2 regions of the Sulfitobacter sp. 1A13353 genome follow, and region 1 is predicted to be linked to the other one. Evidence: riboswitches for the same ligand, from Rfam matches in the RefSeq annotation. Region 1 holds a riboswitch; the other holds the start of a gene.
What was found. Region 1 has a riboswitch for cobalamin ahead of ACGYLO_RS02555 (CbtB-domain containing protein). Riboswitches for the same ligand answer to the same signal wherever they lie in the genome.

Region 1 (11,056 bases):
GGCTGCCTGCACGGGTGTGGTCAAGGTGGTACATCGCCGGTTTCTGCGCGCCCAGATGCGCCATCGCGGCGGCAAAGCCGCCTTCGTGGCTGGCATAGTCCGAGGCGAGCAGGATATCGCTTTCGGCCAAGTCCTGCACATGAGCAAAGCCATCGGCGCGCTGCAACTGCGCCTCCAGCGCGGCGCGGTCCTGATGCGCCTCGCCTTGGGCATTGATCGCCCATTCCGACCCCGCAAGCCACGCCTCGCCCGCCGCGGCGCGACCCGCGTCGGAATAGTCTTGCAAGGCTGCTTCCATATTCACGCCGTAAAGGCCCGGTTTGGGGCCAAAAACGCGCGGCGTGCGGGTGAGGTAGGGGTTCATATCCGGCGCTTCTTCGCGTTCGGCCAATGCCGCCGCCCCGGCTTCGAAAAGCTGCGCGAGGCCGGGAAAGACATCGCGGAACAGGCCCGAGATGCGAAGGGTCACGTCGATGCGCGGACGGTCCAGCAGGGTCAGCGGGATCACCTCGAAACCCGACACCCGTTCACTGCCCTCATCCCATTTCGGCGCGATCCCGGCGAGATGCATCGCCATGGCGACCTCTTCGCCCGCCGTGCGCATGGTGGCCGAGCCCCAAAGGTCGATCACCAGCCCGCGCGGCCAGTCGCCATTGTCTTGCAGATGCCGCCTGAGCAGTTCCTCGGCCAGTTTCACCCCCTGCGCATGGGCGGCCCGGCTGGGCACCCCGCGCGGATCGACGGCATAGAGGTTGCGCCCCGTGGGCAGCACATCCGACCGCCCGCGATAGGGCGAGCCGGAGGGCCCGGAGGTGACGCGCCGCCCCGCCAGTGCGGTCAGCAGCCCGTCCCATTCGCCCGCCCCCGCGCCGAAGACGTGCAAACCATCGCCGTATTGGCTTTCCTTGATGTCGCAAACGAAGGCGTCGATCCGGGTTAGCGCCTCGGCCGAGGAACTGGCGGCGTCGAGGCCGAGGTCATCTTCCACCCCCGCCGCCTGCGCCTCGGCCCGGATCGTGTCGACCAGCCGGTCGCGGCGCGCGGGGTCGAGCCCGTCGGCAGTGGAATATTCGTCCAGCAGCCGTTCCAGCCGCAACAGCCCATCGGGCGTTTCACTGTCTTTCAGCGGGGGCGGCAGATGGCCGAGCGTCACCGCCCCGATGCGCCGCTTGGCCTGTGCCGCTTCGCCGGGATCGTTAACGATGAAGGGGTAGATCACCGGCAGATCACCGGTCAGCGCCTCGGGCCAGCAATCGCCCGAAAGGGCCACCGCCTTGCCCGGCAGCCACTCCAGCGTGCCATGCGCGCCGATATGCACCAGCGCATGATGCCCCTGCGCCCGCAGCCAGAGGTAGAAGGCCACATAGGAATGCCGCGGCGTGCGGGCGAGGTCGTGATAGCTGTCTTCGCGGTCTTGCAGATCGCCCCGCTCGGGTTGCAGCGCGACCAGCGCGTTGCCGCAGGTTTGCGCGGCGAAGTGGAAGGCGCCGTCCTGAGCCAGCGGATCGTCCTCCGCCGCGCCCCAAGCCTGCGCCAGATCATCACGCAACGCCTGCGGCAAAGTTGCCAGCGCCACCTCATAGTCGGCAAGGGGCCAAGTGATGCGCGCTTCGGTCAGGCTGCGGCCAAAGCCGATCTGAGGCGTGACGCCATAGCCTTCGCCCGCCAAACGCATCAGCATGTCTTCGACACTGGCCAGCGCGTCGAGCCCGACCGCATGGGCCAGCTGATCGTCCCGCCCCGGATAGGTCGAGAGCACCAGTGCCAGCTTGCGCGTGGCCGCCGGGGTCTGCGCCAGCCGATGCCAGCCCAGCACGCGGGCGACGACAGCCTCGATCCGCGCCTCTTCGGCGCGGTGGGCAAAGCGGGAATATTGCAGATCGGGGTCGCGCTTTCCGGGGCTCTTGAAGCTGACGACGCCACCGAAGATGCGGCCATCGACCTCGGGCAGGACCACATGCATCGCCAGATCGGCGGGGGAAAGGCCGCGCTCGCTTTCGTCCCAGTCGCGCCGCCGGGCGGTGGAGAGGGCCACCTGAAACACCGGGCAGCCCGGCGCGTCGAGCGGGGAGGTGCCATCATCCCCGCGCCCCGAAAAGGCGGTGGCGTTGACGATGGCCACGGGTTTCATCGCCGCCAAGGCATCGTCCAGAAAGCCCCGCGCAGGATCGGATTTGAGCGAGGGTACGAAAAGCCCGATGGCGTTCAGCCCCGCCGCCCGCAACGCCCGGATCAGCGCGTCGACGGGCGCGGTATCGGCGGCCAGAAGATAGCTGCGGTAAAAGGTAACCGCGACAGTCTCCCCCGCCGCGTCGGCGAGGGGGAGCACCCCTTGATCGGGGTCGTAATAGCCGCAATCGGGCACCGTTTTCGTGCCCATGACCGGCCCGGCGTAAAAGCCCGCCGCCAGCGCCATCTGCGCCAGCGCGGCCTGCGCCGCCACCGGCCCGCCCGCATCACAAAGATGCGCAAGACGGCGCAGCGTGGAAACCGGCAAAGTCGAATGCGCGTCGAGCCCCGGATCCTCGCGCCCATCGGCCGGCAAGACGGCCAGCGCGATATCATGGCGGCGGGCGAAGTCTTGGACCTGCATGATGCCGTAGGGCCAGTAATTCTCCCCCCCGATGAGGCGGATCAAAATGCCCTTGGCCCCGGTCAGCGTCTGTTCGATATAGTTGTCGACCGAGGCCGGGTGCCGCAGCGCCACGAGGTTGCACAGCCGCAGCGAGGGCAGCTTGCCCTCCTTGCCGCCGCCGCGATGCCAGCCTGCCGCGAAAGCGCCGAGGTCACTGTCGGAAAACGACAGCACCACCAGATCGGCGGGGGTTTGCCCCGGATCATAGGGGGTGTCGGTATCCTCCAACCCGTGGCTTTCGCGAAAGACGACATGCATGGGCGGTCAGGCTCCCAAAGTCTCGCGGATTTTGGCAAGGTCGATGTCGTCATGCTCGGCGATCACCACCAGATGCCCGGCGCGCGTGTCGCTGCCCCAAGGGCGGTCGAACTGCTGGCGCACCCGCGCGCCCACGGCCTGCACCAACAGGCGCATCGGTTTACCCTCGACCGCGACATAGCCCTTCACGCGCAGGATGTTCTGCTCGCGCGCGAGCCGTTCGATCGAGGCCACCAGCGCATCGACATCCGACACTTCCGGCATCGGGATCACCACGGTTTCGAAATCGTCATGCTCGTGATCGTCGTGGCCGTCATGATGCGAAGGGCGCGCGGCGAGGTCGTCTTCGGCGGCGGCGTTGAGGCCCAGCACGACCTTGGGGTCGATCACGCCTTCGGTCATCTCAAGGATCGGAATCTCACGCGGGCTTTCCTCTTCGATCACCTTGCGGGCTTTGGCGAGGCCATCGGGACCGGCCAGATCGGCCTTGGACATCAGCACGATATCGGCGCAGGAAATCTGATCTTCGAACACTTCGGAGAGCGGCGTTTCGTGGTCGAGGCTGTCGTCGGCCAGACGCTGCGCGTCCACGGCGGCGACATCGGCGGCGAAAGTGCCAGCGGCCACGGCCTCGGCATCGGCCAGCGCGATGACGCCGTCGACGGTGATCTTGGACCGGATCGCGGGCCAGTCGAAGGCCTTGAGCAGCGGTTTTGGCAGGGCCAGCCCAGAGGTTTCGATCAGGATGTGATCGGGGCGCGTCGGCAGGGCCATCAACGCTTCGATGGTGGGGATGAAATCATCGGCCACGGTGCAACAGATGCAGCCATTGGCCAGCTCGACGATATTCTCCGCCGGGCAGTCGTCGATGGCGCAGGATTTCAGGATGTCCCCATCCACCCCCACGGTGCCGAACTCATTGACCAGAACCGCAAGGCGGCGCCCGCCTGCATTGGTCATCAAATGGCGGATGAGCGTGGTTTTACCAGCGCCGAGAAAGCCGGTGATGACGGTAACGGGAATTTTGGCGAGATCGCTCATGCGGTAGGCTCCTGCGGCAGGGTCAAAGGGGGGATACGCGCAAGGCTTTGCTTGCGAAAGATGACCGGGCGTTCGCGCCATGGCACCAGCCCGTCTTGGGTGGCGGCATAGGCGGCGGCTCCGGCAAGGATGTCGGCGGCGTCTTCCTTGGTCAAGCGGCCATAGACATAGGACCATTTGCCCGGCGCAGACAGCGCCACGGCGGCCCCCTGCGAACAGGCGGAAAGACATTGCACTGGCACGATGGTCACGCCCTCTGGCGCGCCTGCGGCGTCGAGGGCGGCATGAAGCTGCGCACCGGGGCGCGGGGCGTCTTCCTCCAGCACCTCGCCTGCGCGGCAGGTCCTGCAGACATGTAGGGTTGCGCTCATTGATCTTGTCCCATCGAGTTATGCGTGCCGGGTATGCGCTCCGGCCCGCCATGAAAAGGGGAGGCGGTGCGATTATTCAACTGTCAGCACCTCGCGGGCTGTAATCGGCGCGCCGTTCACCGCCAAGGGGCGGTGGTCGTTGGCGTTAAGCGTGACCTCTACCGTGACCTCGCCCTTGGGCAGGTCAGCCAGATGCAGCCACGGGCCATAAAGCCGCCCGATCTTGGCACCGTTGACATAGACATGGGCATGGCCCTCGCCCGGTTGATTTTCGCCGCTGGCGTTCTGGGGGGCAAAGGCGAAGCCTTCGGTCTCAACAAAAAGGTTATGGCCTGACATCGGGTCGGGGGTCACGCGGATTGCAAGGCTGGGGGCCTCTTCGGCGGCCAGCGCGATGGGCTGGCCATGCATGCGCGCGTGATCCGCGCCACCGTGATCCATGGCCACATGCCCGCCGCCGCCATGGGCGGCAGGGTCGCCGTGGTCATGGCCGTCGAAGGTCACACCGTTGCTTGCGGCGATGGCAAAACCGATGCCACCGCCAAAGACCAATCCAATGGCGAAAAGCGCCAGTGATCTGTCCATTTCGACCTCCCTCAGGCGCTCTGCGCGCCTTCACGTTGCCAAAAGAACCCGGCGAAACTGCCCAGCAACACCCATGCGGCCAAGCCGATGCCAAGCGCACGCGCGGCGAAGAGCGCGCCGATCTCTGTCGGTACCGGGCCGCTGAAGCTTTCGGGTTCGGGTGCGCCGACGACATGGGGGGCCATCAGCAGAACCGCCGCGCCGATCCACGCGCCCCAGCCTTTGCCGAAGGCGAGCAGCCAAAGCGCTACCAACGCTGCCGCTGCGGTGGCGAACCACCAGATCTGCCGCGCAGTGATGTCTGCGGCGGCGACGCCGGGCACTTCGGGCGCAAGGCTGAACCCCGGCGCGAGGTGGAAGGCCACGAAACCGGCGACACCCCAAAGGATGCCCCAGCGGCCATCGATTACCGCGCCGCGCTCTTCGCCAAGGCTCATCGCGGCCAGAAGGATCAGCGCATAGGCGGTATAGGTCAGCATGGTGAAGATCAGGCTCAACCCATCGCGGACGGCATCGAAACCGGGCAAATCGGGGTGCGCGCTGACGGGGTCGGCCCCGAAATGCACCAGCGCGCCGGTCTCATAAAGCTCGGCGTGAAGCAGCACGGGCTGCACGAAATAGAGTTGCAGCAGGCCGGTCAACAGGCCGGCAGAGGCCCCGGCAAACAGGGCGGAAGTCAGAAAACGTGAAAACATCGCAATGATCCTTAGATGCGAAATGATACTCAGCGCCGCGCGAAACGCGGGCCGAGCCATCAGCCAGCCTCAAGATGTGCCAAAGCCCTCCCGACGCAGCGAACGGCGGGCGCGGGCAAAACAGCGAAAGGCAGGCATTGATAAATGGCAGAATCACAGACAGCCGGACTGCGGCATGGCAGCCCGGACCCCAGTGATACCGAACGCGGCGCTTAGTGGCAGGGAAAGCCTGTCGCGTGGCGCACGTCATGGGCGGCATCATGCAGTGCTGCGGCCTGCACATGGCCGGTCAGCGCCATCAGAGCCACACCCAATACGGCGGCAAACAGCGCCGGTACGAGTTTGCTGCGCGTGGCACCGGCGGTCTTAATCATCGTCGTCATCTTCAATCTCCTTACCGTCACACCCGACGGGATCTAGCGTTTCATTTGCCTGGCAGGTCTCCTGGCTCGCGGGTCGTGGCCTTTGCCCGCCTTCCCCGTCCGAAAGGACAAGTGGCACGAGGGGCATTGGCTTACCGCTTACAGTCGCGGGGGCGGCTTCGGCTTCAGGGTCGGGCGACCCCTTACTGAATTCCCTTTTCGGTCCCACACTCGAAGGCGCTTTTCGGGACACCAAGCGCCCTCAATTACGCATTTTAGGCCCTTCCTGACAAGCCGCATTTATCGAACCTCGCGGAACCGTATGGCGCATACAGCATTTAGTAGATAAATATGGCCCAACCCCCAGTATGCGGGTTGACCCAAAAGCCACGTGCAGGGCACATTGACGGCCAGTTTTGATCAAAGGGCGGGAATTCATGAACGACAACACGGTCTCCGCCGCTCGGCAGACCCTGACCGAAGACGTTCTAGGCAAGGTCGTGCGCTATGCCCGCCTGCCGCTGTGCATCACCGACCCGACCCTGCCGGACAACCCCATCGTCTATGTGAATGACGCTTTCACCGATCTGACCGGCTATGGCTTGGATGAGATCGTGGGCCAGAACTGCCGCTTCCTGCAAGGCCCGGAAACCACGCGCGAAAGCGTCGATGCGGTGCGCGAAATCCTACTGGCGCGCCGGGTCGACACGGTTGAGATCGTGAACTACCGCAAGGATGGCAGCCGCTTCCTGAACGCCCTGCAACTGGGGCCGATCAATGACGAAGATGGCAATCTGATCTACTTCTTCGGCTCGCAACTCGACGTTTCCGAACGCCGCCGGGCGGAGCGGGAGCACCGGCAATTGGCCGATGACGAATTGCTGCACCGGCTGCGCAATATCGTCAACGTCATGACCGCCATGGTCCGCCTGACCGCCCGTGAGGAGCCGAGCCCCGCGGCCTTTGCCGACAAGGTGATCGAGCGGCTGGCCGCCTTGGGCGCGGCGCATTTCGACACGATTGGCCGCAGCGACCAGCATGAGGTGGATTTCGAGACGCTGATGGGGCCGATCATGCGGGCCTATACCTCGGCCACCGAGGATCAGATCAACCTCACCGGGGCGAATCCGCTGATCTCGCACCGCCTCGTTTCCCCCCTGACGCTGGCCTTGCACGAGCTGGCGACGAATGCGGTGAAACACGGCTCGCTCAGTTCCGATACCGGGCGGGTATCGCTCGATATCACCATCCTTCAGGAGCCTGCCCGCCTGCGGTTTGTCTGGCGCGAAACAGGCGGGCCGGAGGTCATCAAGTCTCCGCGCAACAGCGGCTCGCGGATCATCCAGTCCTTGACCCGCGCGGTCGGTGGCACCCTGCACTACGATTGGCAGCCCGAAGGGTTGATTGCCACGGCGGAGTTCCCCGTGGCCGCCCTTGGCGAAGGCTGACCGTCAGACGATCACCTGCTGCGCGGCCTGCTCTCCGACCCCGAAAACACGCTTGTAACGCGCGATCTCATCCACCGGACCCATCGCCTTGTTGGGGTTGTCCGACAGTTTGACCGTGGGCCGCCCGTTGGCGCTGACCGCTTTGCAGACCAGACTAAAGGGTGCCAGCGCATCATTCGGCACCAGCCCGCGGAAGTCATTGGTCAACAGCGTCCCCCAACCGAAAGAGACCTTGGCCTTGCCCGCAAACTGCGCGTGCAACTCCTTGATCTTGTCCACATCCAGCCCATCGCTGAAGATCACTCGCTTGGTCGTCGGGTCCTCGCCGCGGGCGCGCCACCAGTCAATGGCCGTCTGCGCCGCCGTGGCCGGATCGCCGCTGTCGACGCGGATGCCGGTCCAGCCCGCCAGCCAATCCGGCGCGTGATCGAGAAAGCCCTTAGTGCCGTAGGTATCGGGCAAGATGATCCGCAGGTTACCTTCGTGCTCGTCATGCCAATCCGACAGCACATCATAGGGCGCGCGGGCAAGCTCCGCGTCATCTTCGGCTAAAGCCGCATAGACCATGGGCAACTCATGCGCGTTGGTGCCAATCGCCTCAAGCTCGCGCATCATGGCGATGCGACAGTTGGAGGTGCCGGTGAAAGCATCGCCCAGCCCCTCATGCATCGCCTGCACGCACCAATCCTGCCAGAGATAGGAATGCCGCCGCCGCGTGCCGAAATCAGCGATCGAGAGGTTATCCACCTCGCGCAGCGCTTCGATCTTTTCCCAGACGCGGGTCATCGCGCGCGCGTAAAGCACCTGAAGCTCGAACTTGCCCATCGGGTCCAGCGCTGCACGGCTGCGCAGCTCCATCAACACCGCCAGCGCGGGAATTTCCCAAAGCATGACCTCATGCCACTTGCCCTCAAAGGTCAGCTCATACTGATCGCCCTTCCGCTCCAGATGATAGGGCGGCAGGCGCATGCCTTCGAACCACTCCATGAAATCGGGGCGGAACATCTGGCGTTTGCCGTAGAAGGTATTGCCGCGCAGCCATGTGCTCTCCCCCCGGCTGAGGCTGAGAGAGCGGATGTGATCGAGTTGCTCGCGCAACTCCCCCTCGTCGATCAGCTTGGCCAGCGGGATATGGGTGGAGCGGTTGATCAGGCTAAAGGTGACCTGCGTGTCCGGCTTGTTGCGAAACACCGATTGGCACATCAAGAGCTTGTAGAAATCCGTGTCGATCAGCGACCGCACGATGGGGTCGATTTTCCACTTGTGGTTATAGACGCGGGTGGCGATGTCGACCATGGGAGGTTCCTTATTGCGTGCCCCTTCATGCCAAGGGGGCGGACAGATGGGCAAGGGGAAAGCGGCGGATCAGGCCAGCGTCACCCCCGCCGCGCGCATGCCTTCGCGGGCTTTGGCAAGCGATCCGTCCAGATCAATCGCGCGGCACAGGTCTTCGCGCACATCGACCTTGAACCCCAGCTTCGCCGCGTCCACCGCCGAGAAGTTCACGCAGAAATCCAGCGCCAGCCCCACCATGGTCAGCCGCTCGATCCCGCGTGTGCGCAGGTAGCCTTCGAGCCCCGTGGGCGTACGGTGGTCATTCTCGAAAAACGCTGAATAGCTGTCGATGTCGGGGTTATAGCCCTTGCGGATGATCAGATCGGCGCGGTCGGTTTGCAGCTCGGGGTGGAACTGCGCGCCAATGCTGCCTTGGATGCAGTGATCGGGCCAGAGCACCTGCGGGCCATAGGGCATGGTGACGATCTCGTAAGGCCCGTTGTTCCTATGCGACGACGCGAATGACGAATGCACCGCCGGATGCCAGTCCTGCGTCAGGACCACCGCGTCAAACTCGGGCATCAGCGCGTTGATGCCGCGCAGAATCTCATCGCCCTGCGGCACTTCCAGCGCGCCGCCGGGGCAGAAATCATTTTGAACGTCGATCACGATCAGGGCATGGGTCATGGGCATTCTCCTTACCAAAAGGGGTAGGGCGGCGGATGGGGTAGGTCAATGGCACGCGCCGGATTGAGCTTTGCCGCCGAAGCGCTTATTTGACGCTCATGTATACCATCGCCGCCCTATATCACTTCACCCGCTTCGACGATCCCGCCGCGCTCAAACCCGCGCTCTTGGCGCTTTGCGAGGCGCAATCGGTCATGGGCACGCTGCTGTTGGCCCCCGAAGGGGTAAACGGCACCATCGCCGGGCCGCGCGCCGGGATCGACGCGGTGATCGCCCATCTGCGCGCCCTGCCCGGCTGCGCGGATCTGGAGTGGAAAGAGGCCACCAGCGACAAGCCGCCCTTCGGCAAGATGAAGGTGCGCATCAAGCGCGAGATCGTGACGATGGGCCAGCCCGATGTAGATCCCCGCGCCAAGGTGGGCCATTACGTCGACCCGAAGGATTGGAACGAATTGATCCGCTCCCCCGATGTGGCGGTGATCGACACGCGCAACAGCTACGAAGTGGCGATTGGCACCTTTGAAGGCGCGGTCGACCCCGAGACCGAGAGCTTTGGTGAATTTCCCGCGTGGTGGGAAGCGAACAAAGACCGCTTCCACAATAAGAAGATCGCGATGTTCTGCACCGGCGGCATCCGTTGCGAGAAATCGACCAACTACCTGATCGGTCAGGGCGTCGAGGATGTCTTCCACCTCAAAGGCGGTATCCTGAAATACCTCGAAGAGGTGCCCGAACAGGAAAGCACATGGGAAGGCGACTGTTTCGTCTTCGACAACCGCGTCAGCGTTGGCCATGGGCTGCGCGAGGGGCCGCATATGCTTTGCCACGGCTGCCGCCGCCCGATCCTGCCCGAGGACACGCAGCACCCCGCCTATGAGGCTGGGGTGTCCTGTCATCAATGTGTGGATGAGACCTCGGCAGAGGATAAGGAACGGTTCCGCGAACGCCAGCGCCAGATCACGCTGGCCAAGGAACGCGCGGCGCGGGAAGAGGGCTGACCGCCCCCCCTCAGCGATCCGACAGCGCGAAGCCCGCATAGGCAAAGGGCATGACCGCCCGGCGAAAACGACCCAGTTCGAACCGTGCAAGCGGGGCGCGCATGGGGGCGGGATAGGGCCGCTCGGGCGTTATGCCGCGAACCAGATCAGCCAAGAGCGCACCGGAATAGCTGCCCATCGCCACCCCATTGCCGTGGTAGCACAGCCCTGCGAAGATCCCCGGCTGATCCGGCACCTGCCCCACGAAGGGCATGCGATTGCGCGCGATACAGACCATGCCGGACCAGCCATGCGGCGTTTCAACATGACGCCACGCGGGGAACATCGCCTCGAAATCCGCGCGGGCCCGGGCCAGCGCGCGCCGCTCGGAATTGGGGTTGGACATCAGCCCGCCGCGCACGCCGAACAACATACGATTGTCAGGCATCAGCCGGAAGTAATGCAGCAGATGGCGGCTGTCATAGCAGGCCTGTTGGCTGGTCCAACCTTGAGCGGCAAGCTCGGCCTCGGTCATCGGGCGGGTCACGATCACGCTGGATTGCGTCGGCATGTAACGCGCGGCCAGCCATGTCGGCAGGTCTTCGGAGGAATAGCCATTGGTGGCTATGATCACCCGCTCGGCCCGGATGCGGCCCTGCGGGGTCGTAACCTCGAACGCGCCCTCGTGCCCTGTCACCCCGGTGGCCGGGCTGTTGTGATAG
Region 2 (11,056 bases), on a different contig from region 1:
GCGCCTAAACCCCCATCCGGAGTCCTGCGCGATCCCGTTTTGAGGGGTCAGCTAGAGCGCAAGCGCATCCAAAAGCTGCTCTCGTTTCGCTTCGGACTTTGGGATCGATTGGGTGATCCGGCCACGCTGCATGACGTGGAAATGATCCGCGTTGTTATAGGCAAAATCGAAGTTCTGCTCGACCAGCACGATGGCCAACTCCCCCCGATCCCGCAGAAGCCGGATCGTGCGGCCAATCATCTGGATGATATTGGGCTGAATCCCCTCGGTGGGTTCGTCCAACAGCAGCACGCTGGGCCGCGCGATGAGTGCGCGGGCAATGGAAAGCTGCTGTTGTTGCCCGCCCGAAAGGTCGCCCCCGCGCCGGGTCTTCATCTCAGCGAGGACGGGGAAGAGATCGAAAATGTCGTCCGGGATCCTGCGCTCGGACTTGGGCAGGCAGGCAAAGCCCGTCTCAAGGTTCTCTTGCACAGGCATCAGTGGAAAAATCTCACGCCCCTGCGGCACATATCCGACGCCCGCCTTGGCCGAGAGTGCCGCACGTCCCGGCTGCAACTCCTCCCCATTAAGCCTGATCCGCCCGCCCGAAAAAGGGTGCCGCCCGGCGATGGCCTTCAGCAGGCTGGTCTTACCGACCCCGTTCGTGCCGGTCACGCAGGTCACCTGCCCCACGGGCGCGTTCAACGTGATTTCGTGCAGGATTTGGGATTGCCCGTATTTCAGGCTCAGGTTCTCAATCTCCAGCATCGGTGCGCCCCAAATAAACGTCAATTACAGTCTGATTGTTGGTCACATGATCCAGTGACCCTTCGGCGAGCACCGATCCTTCGTGCAATACGGTCACCTTGCAGTTCAGCCGCCGCACGAACTCCATATCATGCTCCACCACGATAACCGCGCGGGTCTCGGCCGCCCTCTTCAGGATGTCGGTGGTGTGCTCGCGCTCATGCGCGGTCATGCCCGCGGCGGGCTCATCCACCAGCAGCAGGCGCGGCGATTGCGCAAGCAGCATCCCGATCTCCAGCCATTGTTTTTGCCCGTGGCTCAACTCTCCGGCAGGGCGGAAGAGATGGGCGGTCAGGTTGATCTCATCGGCGATCTGTTCCAGCCGCGCCGCCCCCTCGGCACTCTTGCGATAGAACAAGACCGAGAAGGTGCCCCGCGGGTTCTTGAGCGCCATGGCAAGGTTTTCGCGCACGCTTTGCGCCTCGAAAACCGTGGGCTTTTGAAACTTCCGCCCGATCCCCAGCATGGCGATCTGGTTTTCCGACAGGCCGATGAGCGAGCGGCTGTCTTCGCCGAAACGAATATAGCCCTCATCCGGCTTCGTCTTGCCGGTGATGATATCCATGAAGGTGGTTTTGCCCGCCCCATTGGGGCCGATGACGGCGCGCAACTCCGGCTCCCCGATCTGGAGGCTGAGGTTCTTGATCGCCTGAAATCCGTCAAAGGATTTCGAGATTCCGGACATTTCCAAAAGAGAAGTCATGACTTGCGCACCAGTTTGTCAAAGAGGCCGCCGATGCCCTTGGGCGCAAACAGCGTGATAAGTACGAAGCTCAGGCCAAGCAGCACCAGCCACCAGTCGACCCAATGGATCGTATAGACCCCCAGATCGATGCTGGGCGCGCCGCCCCCCGTGAACCAACTGGACAGGAGCGAGACCACCGCCGCCCCGATGACCGCCCCGTAAAGCCGGCCTCGCCCGCCAATGGCGACCCAGACCGCGAGATAGATCGAGGCGATGGGCGCGATCTCAGCCGGGTTGATGATGCCCGCCTGAGGGTAATAGAGCGCGCCTGCGATGCCTGCGACGATGGCGGTGATGGTAAAGACGAAGAGCTTATAGCTTTCCACATGATAGCCGAGGAAGCGGACGCGCGATTCATCGTCGCGGATGGCTTGGATGATATTGCCCAGCTTGCTGTCGGTGATCCAAGCGAAGAACAGATAGCCCAATGCGAGCGCCAAGGCGGAGGCGAGGAAGAAGACGATGGACACCATGTCTTGCCCGCTGTCGGCGAAGCCGGGGATGTTTTGCAGGCCCGACAGGCCGTTGTTGCCCCGCAGCCCGCTGTCGTTCTGGAAGAGGTAAAGCGCCAGCGCCAGTGTCATCGCTTGGGTTAGGATCGACAGGTAGACCCCATTGACGCGGCTGCGGAACGCAAGCCAGCCAAAGATCAGCGCCAGCGCGCCGGGGATCAGCACGACGAAGGCCAATTGAATCCACAGACTGTCCGCAAAGGCCCAGATCAGCGGAAAGTCGGATGAGCCGACAACGCCGAAAATCTGGTTTCCGATGGCGTCCGATATCTCCTGCGGCGTGGGCGGGATGGTCTGACCGGCGAGGCTGTCGGCCACGATGATTTCGGTGCGCGCATACATGAGCCACATCCCGATGGCGTAGCCCCCGATCCCGAAAAAGGCGAAATGCCCAAGGCTGAGGATACCGCAATAGCCCCAGACCACATCCATCGCGATGGCCACGAGGCACAGGCAAAGGGTTTTGCCCAGCGTCTTGACGAAAGAGGTCGAGACAAGCCCGGTGCCCACCGCTTCGGACATCACCGTGACAAGGGCCGTGAACAGGCCCAGCGCGGCGAGGAAGTAGAGAACCGAAGGATTGCGCCCGATGAAGGAACTGCGTTGGCTGTGCGTCTGGGTCATGGCTCAATCCGCCGCTGCCCGGCCTTTGGGGGCGACAATGCCCTTGGGCCGGAATTGAATGAACAGGATGATGAAAAGGATCATGTAGGTCTGGGCCGCCAGCGTATTGGAGGGGTTCAACCACTCGATCCCCTTTTGCAGGAAACCGATCAGACCGGCGCCCGCCAGCGTGCCGAAGACCGACCCGACACCGCCCACCACGACGGTCATGAAGCTTTGCACGATGTAATTCGTGCCCATCTCGGAGGTGACCTGCGCATAAAGCCCGATGCCGACGCCCGCGACCCCGGCGATGCCGGAGCCCAGCCCGAAGGTCATCATGTTGATGCGGTCCGGGTTGATCCCCATTGAGGCCGCCATGCCGGGGTTCTGCGTCACCGCGCGCACCTCCAAGCCAAGGCGCGTACGCTTGAGAATATACAGCAGCAAGAACAGAAAGATCAGCGCCAGCACGAAAATGGCGATGCGGATGAAACTGATCTGAACCACATCCGAAATCACCAGCGCCCCGCGCAGCCATTCGGGCGATGTCAGCGGGCGGGCCTGCGTGCCAAAGATGTTCTTGGCGATCTGCTGCAGGGCGATCGAGATGCCGAAGGTCGCCAAGAGGGTTTCAAGCGGGCGATGGTAGAGATGGCGGATCACCAGCCGCTCCATCGCGACGCCCGCGCCAAAGGTCACGGCAAAGGCCAGCGGCAGCGCGATCAGAAGCGACATCGTGTAGTCGGGGATGACGAGTTGCACGACATAGCCCGTATAGGCGCCCATCATGATGAACTCGCCATGGGCCATATTGATGACCCCCATCTGCCCAAAGGTGATCGCGAGCCCAATCGCGGCGAGGAAATAGATCGAGGCCAGCGAAAGACCGTCGAGTGTCAAATCCAACGTCTGCGCCCAGCCAACCCGCGTTTCGACCGCGTCGAGCGTGGCGCGGGCCGCGTCGGTGATCGCGGCGTCCTCCTCTGCGTAGCGCTCATAGAAGACCGCGTTCTGCAGAGCGGTATCGATATCATCCTGCGTCACCAGAGGCGGCACGCTGCCTACCTCGGCAAGCGCGCGATAGGCATCCACCCGGCGCGCCGGGTCATCCAATTGCGCCAGAGGGACGCCGCCCACGCGGCCATCGACGATCTTGGCTTCCAGCGCCGCGCGTATCTCGCCGTGTGGCACGATCCCAGGGGCGAGGCCCGCCTCCACCAGCGTCTCATAGCTTGCTAAGGGTGCTGCCATTGGATCAAGAATGCGGGCGATGTTGCCCTCGGGCTGCTGTTCGGCCACGCCGGTCTTGGCCGAGAGGATCTGGCTCAGCACCGCCCGCGCTTCGAGGGAGGTGTCAGAGGAAAGGCTTTCAATCGCGCGAATGCGCTCATCAGCCGCCTGCCCAAAGCGCGCGGTCAGGAAATTGGCCAATTGCGCCTTCCGGGCGCGCAGGGCGGGATCATCCTCTCCATCAAGTGAGGCCACGAGCGGGCCAAGCTGGCTGGCATCGCTGCGGCGCGCGATGCTTTCAAGCGCGGCGCGGCGGCGCGCAGGATCGGGATCGGACAGTTGAAACTGCACCAAGGCCGTGCCGATGACCCGCCGCACGCCGCCATTGGGGCGCAATTGGCTGAACCCATCCGAGGGCGCAGTGGCCTCTTCGCCCGTATCTATGTCGCGCAGCGCGAGCGTATCATCCGCCTCGGCCCCAAAGTAGAACAGGCCCGAGGTATCGTCTTGCCAGACGTTCCGCTCGGCCCATTGCTCCAGAAAGGCTGGCACCTGCGGCAGGCCCGAGGCCACCAGATCGTCCAATAGGACACCGACCGATTTACGCGAGGGTTTGATCACCTCTGCTTCGTGGGTCTGCAAAAGGGACTGGAGGTCCTGAGCGGATGCAAAACCGACAGAGGCCAGCAAGCACATCAGGCTGAGCAGCATTCGAACCATGAGGTATGGGGCTTTCGGAGAGGGAGTGGTCAAAACGGATGCCGGGCACGGCTGAAAACGCGCCCGGCGCTTGGGTTCAGTAGTTCGAAGTCAACTGAACGCAGGTCTCGGTCTCTTTGTTGTACATGCCGCATTCGAGGTCTTTCCAGTCGGAGACCAGAACCGCCGATTCAGGCAGGAAATCCGTCCATGCATCGCCCGGCACTTCTTCGGTCTGGCTGATGATGTCGAATTGGCCGTCTTCGGTGATTTCACCGATCAACACAGGCTTGGCGAGGTGGTGATTGGGCAGCATGACAGCTGTCCCGCCGGTGAGGTTCGGGAATTCCTGCCCATACATCGCCACACGCACCGCATCCACATCGGTGGTGCCCGCTTCGGTGACCGCGTTTACCCACATGTTGAAGCCGATGTAATGCGCCTCCATCGGGTCATTGGTTACCCGGTCTTCGCCCATCGCCTCTTTCCAAGCGGCGACCCATTCGTCATTTTGCTCGGATTCAGCCGATTGGAAGTAGTTCCAAGCCGCGAGATGGCCCACGAGGTCAGCGGTATCGAGGCCCGAAAGCTCTTCTTCCCCGACCGAGAAGGCGACGACCGGAATGTCATCGGCAGAGATGCCCGCCGCGGCCAGTTCTTTGTAGAAGCCGATATTCGCATCGCCATTGATGGTTGAGATCACGCCCACCTGCGAGCCATCCGCGCCCAGTTCGACTACATCCGACACGATCGTGGACCAGTCGGAATGGCCGAAAGGCGTATAGTTGACGAAGATGTTCTCTTCGGGAATGCCCTTATCCAGCAGATATTGCTCAAGAATGTTGTTGGTGGTTCTGGGATAGACATAGTCAGTGCCCAGCAGCGCGAATTTCTCGACGCCCAGTTCCTCAAGGAAATAATCGGTGGCCGGAATCGCCTGCTGGTTCGGGGCCGCACCGGTGTAGAACACATTGCGCGAGCTTTCCTCGCCCTCATATTGGACGGGGTAGAACATCAGGCCGTTCAGCTCTTCCAGAACGGGCAGCGCGGATTTGCGCGAGACCGAGGTCCAAGAGCCAAAGATGACATCCACCTCCGAGACGGTGAGAAGCTCACGCGCCTTTTCTGCGAACAGCGGCCAGTCGGAAGCCGGGTCAACGACGACCGCTTCGATCTCACATCCCAGCAAGCCGCCCGCGGCGTTCTGCTGCGCGATCAAAAGCTCCATCGTGTCTTTCAATGTCGTCTCGGAAATGGCCATCGTCCCCGAGAGGGAGTGCAGCACGCCAACCTTGATCGGATCGTCGCAGGCTGCAGCGGCGGCTGAACCTGCGAGCAGAAGGGCAGCGGTCGCCGTGACTGTGCGTTTGGTGGAAAATTTCATGACGGTATCCCCGTTTGGTGTGCGGAAAAGCAAAGACGCGATGATGCCTCTTCCACACAGCGTTTATTGTTATCGCGCGCGGATGCCCCCTTGCCGGACAACTCCCTTGGCGCCGCCCCATAGCGAGGCCTCTGCAGCCTCAATTTCAGGGCGCGTTGGAACAAGCCCTAACCCAAGGTCGCTTTCTGCGGCGCAGCAACAACGCCCTTCGATTGGGCGGTTTGAGGTGGACCTGCCAAAATTTAGGCGCTGAGCGCATGGATTTGGCAAGCTCGGGGCACCGGCCTACGGGTTGCACCTCATATTGTGATGTTATAACGTTTCTGAAATAATCCATAGCAGAGCCCGCAAACCATGCCCGCCACCGACAAACGCATTCCCGTCACCCTGCTGACCGGCTTCCTCGGCGCGGGGAAAACCACGCTGCTCAATCACATCGTCGCAAGCGAAGAGGCTCCCAAAATCGCAGTCGTCGTGAATGAATTCGGCGAGGCCGGGCTTGACCACGATCTGATCGAAACCGCCGACGAAGAGGTCATTCTCATGCAATCGGGCTGTCTGTGCTGCTCGATCAGGGGGGATCTGTCGCGGACGCTGCAAGACCTCAAGCGCCGCAGGCAGACGTGGCGCGTGCAATTCGACCGCGTTGTGATCGAGACGACGGGGCTGGCCGATCCCGGCCCCATTCTCCAGACCTTTTTGGCCGATCCCTATCTGGCCCGCAAATTCCGCGTGGACGGGGTTGTGACGGTCGTCGATGCCGCGAATGGGCCGGACACGCTGGATCAGCAGTTCGAAGCCGTCTCGCAGGTGGCGATGGCCGATCTGCTGGTGCTCAGCAAATCCGACTTGGTGACCCAGCAAGCGCTTGCCGCCTTTGAAGGCAGGCTGCGCGACCTCAATCAAACGGCGCGCATCATCAAGGCCGAACGCGGGCTTATCCCGGTTGCATCGCTCTGGGGGCTCAGCGGTATGCGGCGGGCGGTTGATGCGAGCAACGTTATGGAATGGCTCACGCCCGTCGAAAAGTCCGATCCGCTTGACAACCTCTCGGGCTTCGCCGCGCCCACGGCATCCGCCCCCATGATGCAAACCCACCAACATGATGCGCGGATCGGGTCGGCCTCCATCGTTCTAGACGCACCGATCCCGGCCGAGGCTTTCGACCTTTGGCTCGACACGCTGGTCAGGCTGCGCGGGTCCGATCTTTTGCGGGTCAAAGGCATCGTGCATCTGGAAGACGTCCCCATCCCCTTTGTCTTTCACGGCGTGCAGCATCTTTTCGATCCGCCCGTCCCCCTGCGCGACTGGCCAAAGGACGACCGGCAGTCCCGCATTGTCGTCATCGCCCGCGATATGACCAACCCCGAACTGAACCGGAGCCTCGATATGCTACGCGCCCGGCGCGATGGGCCGGAGCGACAGGCGGGATAGCAGCTTGACCCGGCATGGCTCTTCGGCCACAGATCATGGCGATGGTTTCCAGCCGCCGCAGCGGCGTCTGGGATGAAAAGGGAATACGGTAAGGCAAGCAGCGCGCGCCGAAACCGTAACTGCCCCCGCAACTGTGAGCGGTGAGCGACCCCGGCAAAACCACTGAGCTTTAGGCTTGGGAAGGTTCGGGCGAGCGTCGATCCGCGAGTCAGGAGACCTGCCATCACCGGCACCGAGAGGGCCGTAATTGCAACTCAACCCAGACGGGGTGTCTGGTTAGGAGAACATGATGGCGACAGGGAAACTCCCTTGCTGTAGAACATGGCTGCTCGATCCCCCGCGCGATCGCGGAGGGCGACATGGATACGCATCAAAACCACAGGATTACGGTTTGCACCTCATGCAAACACAAGGGCAAGGATTGCCGGCCGGGCTTTGACCTAATCCAGAGGCTGAGCGCCGCAATCGCGGCAGCCGGCGCGGCGATCCCTGAGGGTTTCGAGATCGCGGGCGTGGCCTGTATGGCGGGCTGCGACCGCCCCTGCACGGTGGCCTATCACGCCAGCAAAAAGGCGACCTACCTCTTTGGCGACATCGACCCTGACGAAGACATCGACGACCTTGTGGCCTTCGCCCAGCGTTATGCCACATTGAATGACGGCTGGTGCTCTTCGCTGGACCGCCCCGGCAAACTGCGCAAATCCACCCTTGCGCGGGTGCCCGCGGCGATGATCGAGCTGAAACCCAGCCACCTGCGCGTCTCATGAGAGCCGCCGACCTTGCAGTAAAGGATGTAAGCTGGGCGCCGGGAAAATCGGGCCAGCCGGTTCTGCACCCTACGTCCTTTACCGTCGCAGCGGGCGGCGTTCTGGGCGTGTTGGGGCCGAATGGCGCGGGCAAATCCACCCTTTTACGTCTGCTCTACCGTTTTCAACCGCCCCAAACGGGATCGATCCATGTGGGCGGGCAGGATATTTGGTCCCTCTCCGCCCGTGCCGCCGCGCGGCGCATCGCCGCTGTCTTGCAAGAACAGACGCCGTCCTTTGGGCTGACGGTCTTGGAGATCGTCCGCCTTGGCCGCACGCCTCATCGCGCGGCGTTTTCGTCATCCAGCCGCAAGGACGAGCAGATCATCGACCGCGTCTTGGACCGGCTCAGCCTGCACCCCCTCGCCCACCGCGATGTCGGCACCCTTTCGGGCGGGGAAAGGCAGCGCGTCATGGTCGCCCGCGCCTTGGCGCAGGAGCCGCAGGTCTTGGTCCTGGATGAGCCGACCAACCACCTCGATATACGCCACCAGCTTGAAATCGTGTCCCTGATCCGCGGATTGAACATGACCATCGTCGTCTCGCTTCATGATCTCAATATGGCCGATGGCATCTGTGACGAGGTGCTGGTGCTGAAAGACGGCTATCCGCAGGGCTTCGGCCCGCCAAATACGGTTCTGACCGATGATCTCGTCTCAAGAACATTTCGCGTCGACGCGCAGCGCGAGCGGCTCACCCCCAGCGGCGCGGCGCATTTCTCTTTTGCCCTTCCAGATTGAAACGGAAAACTCTTATGAAACTTACTCTCACCACTCTCGCCGCCCTGATGATCGCCGGATCGGCCTTCGCCCAGACCACCGTGCAAAGCTGCGACCGCGAAGTCACCTTCGATCACCCACCCCAAGCCGCGGTCGCCAATGACGTGAACCTGCTTGAGATGATGCTGGTGCTCGGCCTCGCAGACCGCATGGTGGGCTATACCGGCATCTCGGGCTGGAACAAACTGGACCAAGAGATGACCGCAGGTGTCGCAGCGCTGCCGGAACTGTCGTCGAAATACCCCTCGCGGGAGGTGCTGATCGGGGCGGATGCAGACTTCTTCTTTGCCGGTTGGAACTACGGCATGAAGGTCGGCGGCGAAGTGACGCCAGAAACGCTCGCCCCCTTCGGCATTCAAGTCTATGAACTCACCGAAAGCTGCATCCATATCGGTCAAAAAGCCCCATCCTCGATGGAGGATATGTATAACGACATGCGCAATCTCGGCACGATCTTCGACGTCTCGGATCGCGCGGAAAGTTTGATCGAAGGCTACCAAGCTGAACTCGACGCATTCCTAGCGGCGCTGCCCCCGCTTGAGACCGCCCCCCGCGTCTTTGTCTATGACAGCGGCGAAGATGTGCCCTTCACCGCCGGGGCCTATGCCATGCCAAACGCCTTGATCGAGGCCGCGGGGGGCACGAACATCATGAACGACCTTGAGAAAAGCTGGGCCACCGTCGGTTGGGAGGCCGTGGTCGCGCGCGATCCCGAAGTCATCGTGATCGTCAATTATGGCGAAGTCACCGCCGATCAAAAGCGCGCTTTCATGATGGAGAACCCCGCCTTCGCCGACATCGATGCCGTGCGCAACGACCGTTTCGTCGTGCTGGAATATGTCGAGGCCACACCCGGCCCGCGCAACATCGAAGCGGTCAAAACCCTCGCCACCGCGTTTCGGGGCAGTGAGCATTCATGACGTTTAAACCGCGATCGATAGCGCCTCGGAAACCCACGCGGGGGGTGTGGATCACTTGCCTGTTCGGCATCGCAATCCTGCTGGCATCGCTGTCGATTGCGGTGAGCGTGGGGGCCGTCGTGGTCCCCGTCAAAACCGTCTGGGGAATCTTGGCCAACAAGGCCGCCCCCGGCGCCGTGGCCGTGGACTGGTCCGGCGGGCGGGAGGCCATCGTCTGGAACATCCGCCTGCCGAGGGCCATCCTCGCCTGTCTCGTCGGCGCGGGATTGGCGATCGTCGGCGCAAGCCTTCAGGCCGTCACCCGCAATCCGCTAGCAGACCCGCATCTGCTGGGCATCTCGGCAGGCGGCGCATTCGGCGCCATTCTGGCCCTGCTGCACACGGGGCTGTTCCTCGGAGGGCTGACCGTCCCCCTGCTCGCCTTCCTCGGCTCGCTGGGTGCGATCTTGATCGTTCTCGCCGTCACGCAATTCGCAGCCGCCACCAGCGCCGACCGGCTGGTCTTGGCCGGCGTCGCCGTGTCCTTCATCGTCATGTCCGCCGCCAATGTGCTGATCTTCCTTGGCGATCCACGGGCCACACATACGGTGGTGTTCTGGATGCTCGGCGGCCTCGGCTTGGCGGGATGGAACCAACTCATCTACCCCGCCGTGATCCTACTGGGTTGCGGCGCCTATCTCTGGCTCAGGTCAGGCCATCTGAACGCCATGACCGTCGGCGATGAAACCGCCACCACCCTCGGCATCCCCGTGGCGCGTTTCCGGCTCACGATCTTCGTCATTGGCGCCCTGATCACGGGGGTCATGGTCGCTTTCTCAGGCGTGATCGGCTTCGTCGGCCTGATGATCCCCCACATCGTGCGCCTCTTGGTCGGCGGCGACTACCGCCGCCTGCTCCCTATCTCAGCCCTATGCGGCGCCGTGTTCCTCTTATGGGCGGACATCGTGGCCAGAACCATCATGGCCCCCGACGATATGCCCATCGGCATCGTTACGGGACTGATCGGCGGCGTGTTTTTCGTTTGGCTGCTGCGGGGGCAGATACGGTGAGGCGCATTACAATGGGAGACGCTCGAACCGGGCGCTGAACCGCTGACCCGCCCCTGTGCTAAACTCTCTTCCCTTCTACCGACGCAAATAGTCTTCTTCGCAAAGC

Region 2: it holds a riboswitch for cobalamin, as region 1 does, so the genes downstream of both, ACGYLO_RS07375 (DUF1636 domain-containing protein) here and ACGYLO_RS02555 (CbtB-domain containing protein) in region 1, are expected to answer to the same signal.

What each region holds. Positions count from the first base shown of each region.
Region 1 is NZ_JBIFFS010000001.1:522,145-533,200, reverse strand. Features, by position in the region: gene cobN (cobaltochelatase subunit CobN) at 1-2,893, opposite strand, end outside; gene cobW (cobalamin biosynthesis protein CobW) at 2,900-3,934, opposite strand; gene ACGYLO_RS02570 (DUF1636 domain-containing protein) at 3,931-4,305, opposite strand; gene ACGYLO_RS02565 (hypothetical protein) at 4,378-4,890, opposite strand; gene ACGYLO_RS02560 (CbtA family protein) at 4,902-5,585, opposite strand; gene ACGYLO_RS02555 (CbtB-domain containing protein) at 5,798-5,968, opposite strand; cobalamin riboswitch at 6,002-6,219, opposite strand; gene ACGYLO_RS02550 (PAS domain-containing protein) at 6,385-7,395, shown strand; gene pncB (nicotinate phosphoribosyltransferase) at 7,399-8,691, opposite strand; gene pncA (bifunctional nicotinamidase/pyrazinamidase) at 8,761-9,357, opposite strand; gene ACGYLO_RS02535 (rhodanese-related sulfurtransferase) at 9,456-10,355, shown strand; gene ACGYLO_RS02530 (FAD-binding oxidoreductase) at 10,366-11,056, opposite strand, start outside.
Region 2 is NZ_JBIFFS010000003.1:457-11,512, reverse strand. Features, by position in the region: gene urtE (urea ABC transporter ATP-binding subunit UrtE) at 52-747, opposite strand; gene urtD (urea ABC transporter ATP-binding protein UrtD) at 734-1,489, opposite strand; gene urtC (urea ABC transporter permease subunit UrtC) at 1,486-2,667, opposite strand; gene urtB (urea ABC transporter permease subunit UrtB) at 2,671-4,599, opposite strand; gene urtA (urea ABC transporter substrate-binding protein) at 4,676-5,962, opposite strand; gene ACGYLO_RS07380 (GTP-binding protein) at 6,317-7,396, shown strand; cobalamin riboswitch at 7,422-7,636, shown strand; gene ACGYLO_RS07375 (DUF1636 domain-containing protein) at 7,756-8,163, shown strand; gene ACGYLO_RS07370 (ABC transporter ATP-binding protein) at 8,160-8,942, shown strand; gene ACGYLO_RS07365 (ABC transporter substrate-binding protein) at 8,957-9,901, shown strand; gene ACGYLO_RS07360 (FecCD family ABC transporter permease) at 9,946-10,950, shown strand.